DNA from 2 places in the Delftia deserti genome. Region 1 is predicted to be linked to the other one. Evidence: riboswitches for the same ligand, from Rfam matches in the RefSeq annotation. Region 1 holds a riboswitch; the other holds the start of a gene.
The links. A riboswitch is a leader RNA that binds a small molecule or an ion and turns the genes downstream of it on or off. The one in region 1 is predicted to bind cobalamin.

Region 1 (3,421 bases):
TCCCTGCCCATGGCCGTGGCGGGCACCGCTGCCTACATGCTGGCATCGCAAGGCGCGGGGCTGGGCCCCTGGCATGTGGGCTATGTGGACCTGCAGGCCTTTGCGCTGCTGACGGCCGGATCGTGGACGGGCATCAGGCTGGCGGCACCGCTGATCGGCCGCATTCCCGATGCCCTGCATGCCAAGGCCTACCTGGCCCTGCTGGGCCTGGTGCTGCTGGTCATGATCGTGGCCTGAGCGCTGCGCTCAACCCTCCTGGAAGATCGCCTCGATCCGGGTCTCGAACACCCGGGCAATGGCGAATGCCAGCGGCAGGCTGGGGTCGTAGCGGCCCGTCTCGATCGCGTTCACGGTCTGGCGCGACACGCCCAGCAGGTCCGCCAGCGCAGCCTGGCTCCAGCCGCGCTCGGCGCGCAGTTCACGGATGGTGTTTTTCATCGCCGGGCCGCCCCAAGATGAAAAAGCACCCCCTTGGGGGGCAGCGGACCTTGCGCAGCAAGGGTAGCGTAGGGGTCATTTTTCATCGCCGGGCCGCCCCAAGATGAAAAAGCACCCCCTCGGGGGGCTGCGGACCTTGCTCAGCAAGGGTAGCGTGGGGGTCATTTTTCATGGGAGGGCCACCTTGGCAGGCCGGCTCATCGGCTGCGCAGCCAGTGGGCCACCGAGGCAGCCACCCAGAGCGCGCCCATCAAGGGCCACACCATGAACATGCTGAGCTTGGGAAAACCTGCCATTTCCAGGAATCCGTAGGTGAAGGTGAGGCCCGCCGTACCCGCCGCCGCAATCGCCAGTTGCTCCAGCATGGACTTGCGCAGGAACTCGTCGGTATCGCGCACCAGGCGCACGATGGCCCGCACGGCCAGCGCAAACGCCAGCATGGGGCTGAGCAGCAGCGCCGTGCGCAGGGCCCCGGCCTGCATGTCGGCGCTGAGCAAAAGCGCCCCCACAAGCAGCGCCATGTAGAGCAGCAGCGCAAATCCCAGCTCCTTCTGGTAGCGGCGGTTGGTGACCGTTGTTTGATTCATGGAAGTCTCTCGCAATATGTAAAGGATGCTTGACATTGTGCGCCGCCATCCACGGACATGTCAAGCAAGCTTTACATTCTCACTGAACGCCCCGCCGTACAATCGCCGCCGTTGGTGCCAGCAGCCCCAGGGGCTGCGGTTAAACGGGAAACATGGGGCGGCCAGATAAAGCCGCCCGCGTGTACTGCCCCCGCAACAGTGAGTGAAACGCCGCGTGCATGCACCGGCCCCCGCCAAACCCGTGCCACTGGGCGTACAGCCCGGGAAGGCCTTGGCGAGTGCGTCACCAGTCTGGATACCGGCCAACAGGCGGCCGGCCGCGCATGCAGCGCAGCCGGTCTTTTTGGTTTCCGTGCCGGCGGGGTCGCTGGCGCGCAACTGGTCCGCATCCATGCACACCCTCGCCCTCGCGCGCGCCCCTGGCGCCGCTCTTCGCTCGCCCTCGGCGTTCCCCGTACTGCGCACGTTGTCCGCCCTGGCTGCGGCCTCGCTGCTGGCCTGCCAGGCCCAAGCACAGGCACAACAGGCGCAGCGCGCACAGACCTCCCTGCTCGATACCGTGGTCGTCACCGCCTCGCGCAGCGAGCAGTCCCTGCGCACCGTCACGGCCGACATGACCGTGATCGACGCCGAGACCATTGCCCGCAGCGGCGCCACCGGCGTGGCCGACCTGCTGGCGCAGGTGCCGGGCGTGCAGATCAACCGCAATGGCGGGCCAGGCCAGGTCACCTCGGTCTACCTGCGCGGCACCAGCAACCAGCACACTGCCGTGTTCATCGACGGCGTGCGCTACAGCTCGCAGGAGTTGCAGGGCGGCGCGGTCTGGTCCACGCTGCCGCTGGCGCAGATAGAGCGCATCGAAGTGCTGCGCGGCCCGGCCGCCGCCATCTATGGCTCAGACGCCATGGGCGGCGTGATCCAGATCTTCACCAAGCGGGCGGACGGCCAGACCCGCGCCTATGCCGAGGCCGGCATAGGCAACCAGGGCAGCAGCAAGCTGGCCACGGGATTTCAGGGCGGGGCCAACGGCTTCACCTATGGGCTGAACCTGGCTGACGAGCGCAGCGACGGCTTTGACGTCTACCCCGGCAACACCTTCTCGCCCAACCCGGACAAGGATGGCTACAGCAACACCTCGCTGGGCCTGAACGCGGGCTACAAGACAGGCATCCACCAGATCGACGCCAGCCTGCTGCACAGCCGCCTGCGCACCCACTACGACCAGAGCCCGCCGCCGTTCGACGACTACGACGTCGTCAAGAACACCACCGGCAGCCTGCGCTGGCAGGCCGGCTGGAACGCCATTTACAAAAGCGTGGTCCAGATCTCCCATACCGACAGCCAAAGCGACCGCCACACCCAGTCGCCCGAAAGCGCCAAGGGCCGCTCCACCAACTACCTGCTGCAGAACCTGTTCACGCTGGGCCAGCACCGTTTCAACATCGACCTGGAGCGCCGCGAGGACAAGCTGGACACGCAATACGCCTGGACCCAGAACACCGACAGCCGGCGCGTGCAGAACTCCCTGTCGGCCGGCTGGCGCCTGACGGAGGGGCGCCACCAGTTCGACGCCAACCTGCGCCACGACCAGGTGCGCGACCAGCAGAACAAGACTACGGGCGGCCTGGGCTACGGCCTGCAGATCGACGAGCGCTGGCGCTGGGTGGCATCGGCCGGCACGGCCTTCAGAACCCCCACGCTGTACGAGCGCTTCACCGGCCAGGCAGCGGCCGACCTCAAGCCCGAAAGCAGCACCAACGTGGAAACGGGCCTGCACTATGCGGCCGGTGCCAACCGCCTCTCGGCCGTGGTCTACCGCAACAAGTTCAAGAACCTCATCACCTACGACTGGAACAGCGCCCTTCCCTGCAACTGCTACCGCAACTGGCAGAGCGTGGAGATCACCGGCCTGACGCTGGCGGGCAGCACGCGCCTGGGCAGCGCCAATCTGGGCGCCTCGCTGGACTTCATGAACCCCGAGAACCTGGAGACCGGCAAGCTGCTGCCCTACCGCTCCAAGCGCATGCTCAAGCTCAATGCCGACACCCAGGCGGCCGGCTGGACGCTGGGCGGCGAAGCCCAGCTGTACAGCGGCCGCTACGCAGACGAGGCGAATACCTTCAAGCTGGGCGGCTACGGCGTGGTCAACCTCTACGCCCAGCGCCAGTTGAACAGGCAATGGACGCTGCTGGCCCGTGTCAACAACATCGCCGACCGCGACTACGCCCCCACGCGCGGCTATGCCAACGCAGGCCGCACCGTGTTCGTCAGCGTGCGCTGGACACCTCTGCCCTGACCCCATGCCCCTGCTTTTGCCCCTGCTTTCGCGCCTGCCCCGCATCCTGCTGCTGACCGCCGCCCTGGCCTGCGCAGGCGGCGTGGGCAATGCCTTTGCG
Region 2 (3,421 bases), 4.7 Mb from region 1:
ACCGTGCTGCGCGAATGCGCGGGGCTGGCGCCCGGCATGCGCGCCGAATGGGATGAGCCCCTGGCCCGGGCCTTTGCGCAGCTTGGCACGCTGCGCGACGCCGGCACCCTGGCCGACGTGGTGCGGCCGCTGCTGCAGGACGCCCATGCGCCCCTGTGCGAATGGACCGTGCCAGCTGCCGGGCAGGCCGACGCGGCCGCCGCGGTGCGCGAGCCGCAGTTCCTGCAGACGCTGGCCGAGATCCATGCGCTGGCGCAGGCACCCGCAGGAAAGCGGCAGCCCGGCCTGGCCAGCCTGTCTGCCGCAGGCACGCGCAAGTACCTGGTGCGGCGCCTGCAGCGCCTGCACCGCCAGGTGCTGCGCGATGGCCGGCACTTCGACCGCCTGCCGCTGGCGCAGCAGCACCGCGTGCGCAAGCGGCTCAAGCGCCTGCGCTACCTGGCGGACTTTGCGCAGGAATTCGCGCCCGGAATGTGGCCCGGCAAAAAGGGCCGGCGCTTTGCCGAGGCGCTGGTGCCCGCCCAGGACGCGCTGGGGCTGCACAACGACATGGCCGTGGCGGCCGCGCATTTCCATGCCGAGGCCGGCACGGACCCGCGCGCCTGGTTCGCCGCCGGCTACCTGCAGGCCCGCCTGGCCACCAGCGCGCGCAGCAGCCGCCGCGCGCTGCGGGCGCTGGCCCGCGTGCCGGGCTTCTGGGCTGGGCGCCATCAGCGATAATCCGCCGCTGGCGCGCCGGCGCGGTCCCTGGGCCGTGGCGGTGCGCTGTTGCTGAAGGTGCCCCATGCCGTTCGCCGGCCAGGGGTTCAACGGGAAGCAGGTGCGCGATGCCATCGAGATGGCCGCTCGCAATGCCTGCGCTGCCCCCGCAACGGTCAGCGGAATACAACTCCCCACGCTGGCGCGCCACCCACGGGTCACGCGCCGCAAGCCACTGTGTCCTCCTCGGGCATGGGAAGGCGGGGATGCCTGCCGCAGCGCGCCCATGATGCGCGCCGCAGCGTTCCGCAAGCCCGGATACCGGCCTTCTGCATTGCTTTCGGACGCCGCGGGAGTGCGCCTGTCCGGTCCGGCCCCAGCCTGCGCTGCCGTGGCCGGCTCCGGCGTGCGCGCTGTGCGGCGTGGTTCAGACGATAGGCCCCGCGGGTGAGTGGGGCAGTTGGGTTCAACGCATGCGCTTCGCTTCTTCGGCCGCCGATTCCTCCGGCCTTCTCTCTGTTCTTCCTCTTGTCTCCAGCCTGCGGCCCGCAGCGGCCGCCGTCCTGCTGGCCAGCTGCGCTGCAGCGGCCGGCGCCGCGCAGGAGCCGGCTTCCGGGCGATCCACGGACTCCGCCGACGATGCGCTGGATGCGGTCTTCGTGACCGCCACCGCGCGGCCCGAGGCGCGCAGCCGCATCGCGGGCACCACGCAGACCATCGACCGCGAGGCCATAGAGCGCTCCAGCGCGCGCTCGGTCACCGACCTGCTGGCCGAGAACGCCGTGGGCTTTCTCAGCGAATGGACGGCGGCCCAGACCTCGATGAACCTGCGCGGCGCCTCCACCGACGGCCAGGGGCGCGACTTCCGCAGCCAGGTGCTGGTGCTGGTCAACGGCCGGCGCGCGGGCACGGCCAACCTGTCCAAGCTCAGCCCCTCGGATGTGGAGCGCATCGAGATCGTGCGCGGCCCGTCCTCGGTGATCTACGGCAGCCAGGCCATGGGCGGGGTGGTCAACATCATCATGAAGAACGGAGCTACGGCGCCTGGCACGCGCGCCCAGGTCCAGGCCGGTTCATGGGACCTGTGGCGCACCGATGCGCAGACGGCCGGCGCCAATGACCGCTTCGACTGGTACTTCGGCGTGAGCGCAGGCGGGCGCGGCGACTACGAGTCGGGCGATGGCGGCACGCGCATGGAGAACACGGGCTGGAAGCGGCGCGGCGCCAGCGGCGCCCTGGGCTGGCAGCTGCACGAGCTGCACCGCGTGGAGCTGCAGCTGCGCACGGACGGCATCTACAACGCGGGCTTTCGCGGATCGGGCGCCAATATCCACAGCCGCGACAACCGCAGCAACCGCTCGCTGGACCTGACCTACGAGGGCGCACTGCCCGGCCAGCGCCTGAGCTGGACGACCCACCTCTACAGCCTGGTCGATACCGATGAGTTCAACTGGGCATCGCCCGTGATCCGCTCGGGCAACAGCGCCGTGCCCGGCACGGCGCGCGACTACAACCACCGCCAGCTGGACGCCACGGGCCTGCGCTTTCAGCCGCGCCTGCGTGTCAGCCAGACCAATGACCTGCTGATGGGCTTTGACTGGGAGCGCAGCAAGCTGCGCTCCGACCGCCTGCGCGTGGCCATGCCGGGCGGCCCCGCGGGCCAGGTCGCGCCCTACGACAACAACCAGACCGAGCAGGTGCATGCGCTGTACTTCGAGGACGCGCAGACCCTGCTTGATGATCGCCTGACCCTGCGTGCCGGCCTGCGCAAGACCTGGGGCACGACGCGTTTCGACGATACGCCCAACCTGGCCCTGGCCCAGGCCAGCACGCGCGACTACGACAACCACACCTGGTCGGCCGGCGCCACCTGGAAGGCCACGGACCGGCTCACGCTGCGCGCCGCGGCCTCCACGGGTTTCCGCGCGCCCACGGCCACCGAGCTGGCCTCGGACTTCACGGCCGTCGGCGGTGGCCGCACCTTCGGCAACCCCAACCTCAAGCCCGAGACCAGCCGCCAGATCGAGGTCGGCGCCGCGCTGCAGCAGCCCGGCTGGCGCGTGGATGCGGCCCTGTTCCAGAACACCATCAGCGACCGCATCATCACCGTCTCGCGCGGGGCCACGACCAACACCTCGGACTACGCCAACAACGCGGCCGACATCGTGGCGCGCGGCCTGGAAATGCAGGCCGACATGGACCTGGCGCGGGCGCTGGACCTGACGGGCCACCAGCTCAAGGCCTGGGCTGGCGGCTACTACCACTTCAGCATGCGGGACAAGGGCTCGGCCGCCTCCGCCAATACCGACAAGGTGCAGCGCATGTACCGCTACGAGGCCTCGGCCGGCGTGCGCTACGGGCGCGGCAGCGGGCGGCTGCAGGGCGACTGGAGCCTGCAGCTGTCCACGCTGCTGCGCGGTCCCATGTGGTACGACACGGAAGAGGCGCTGCTCATCCCGCAGGGCGAGCCCAGCAGCACCTTCATCCACCGCAAGGGCGCCTTCACCATCTGGAACCTGCGCGCCGACTACCGCGTGTCGCCGGGCGTCAAGCTGTTCGCGGCCGTCAACAACCTGTTCGACCTGAACCGCCATCCCATCTTCATCGCGCTGGACCGTGCGCCCTGCATCGCCAACCCGGCGTACCAGAACGGCGGCTGCGGAACGTCGATGGCGGGCCGCGAACTCATGGTCGGCCTGCAGGCGGAGTTTTGAGGACCATG

Region 2: linked by a shared signal. The riboswitch ahead of ACFPFG_RS23105 (TonB-dependent receptor) and the one ahead of ACFPFG_RS00710 (TonB-dependent receptor domain-containing protein) in region 1 are both predicted to bind cobalamin.

Annotation. Positions count from the first base shown of each region.
Region 1 is NZ_JBHSIH010000001.1:147,883-151,303, forward strand. Features, by position in the region: gene ACFPFG_RS00695 (sulfite exporter TauE/SafE family protein) at 1-237, shown strand, start outside; gene ACFPFG_RS00700 (helix-turn-helix transcriptional regulator) at 247-438, opposite strand; gene ACFPFG_RS00705 (hypothetical protein) at 636-1,025, opposite strand; cobalamin riboswitch at 1,122-1,346, shown strand; gene ACFPFG_RS00710 (TonB-dependent receptor domain-containing protein) at 1,417-3,321, shown strand; gene ACFPFG_RS00715 (ABC transporter substrate-binding protein) at 3,326-3,421, shown strand, end outside.
Region 2 is NZ_JBHSIH010000001.1:4,839,276-4,842,696, forward strand. Features, by position in the region: gene ACFPFG_RS23100 (CHAD domain-containing protein) at 1-720, shown strand, start outside; cobalamin riboswitch at 759-1,043, shown strand; gene ACFPFG_RS23105 (TonB-dependent receptor) at 1,173-3,413, shown strand.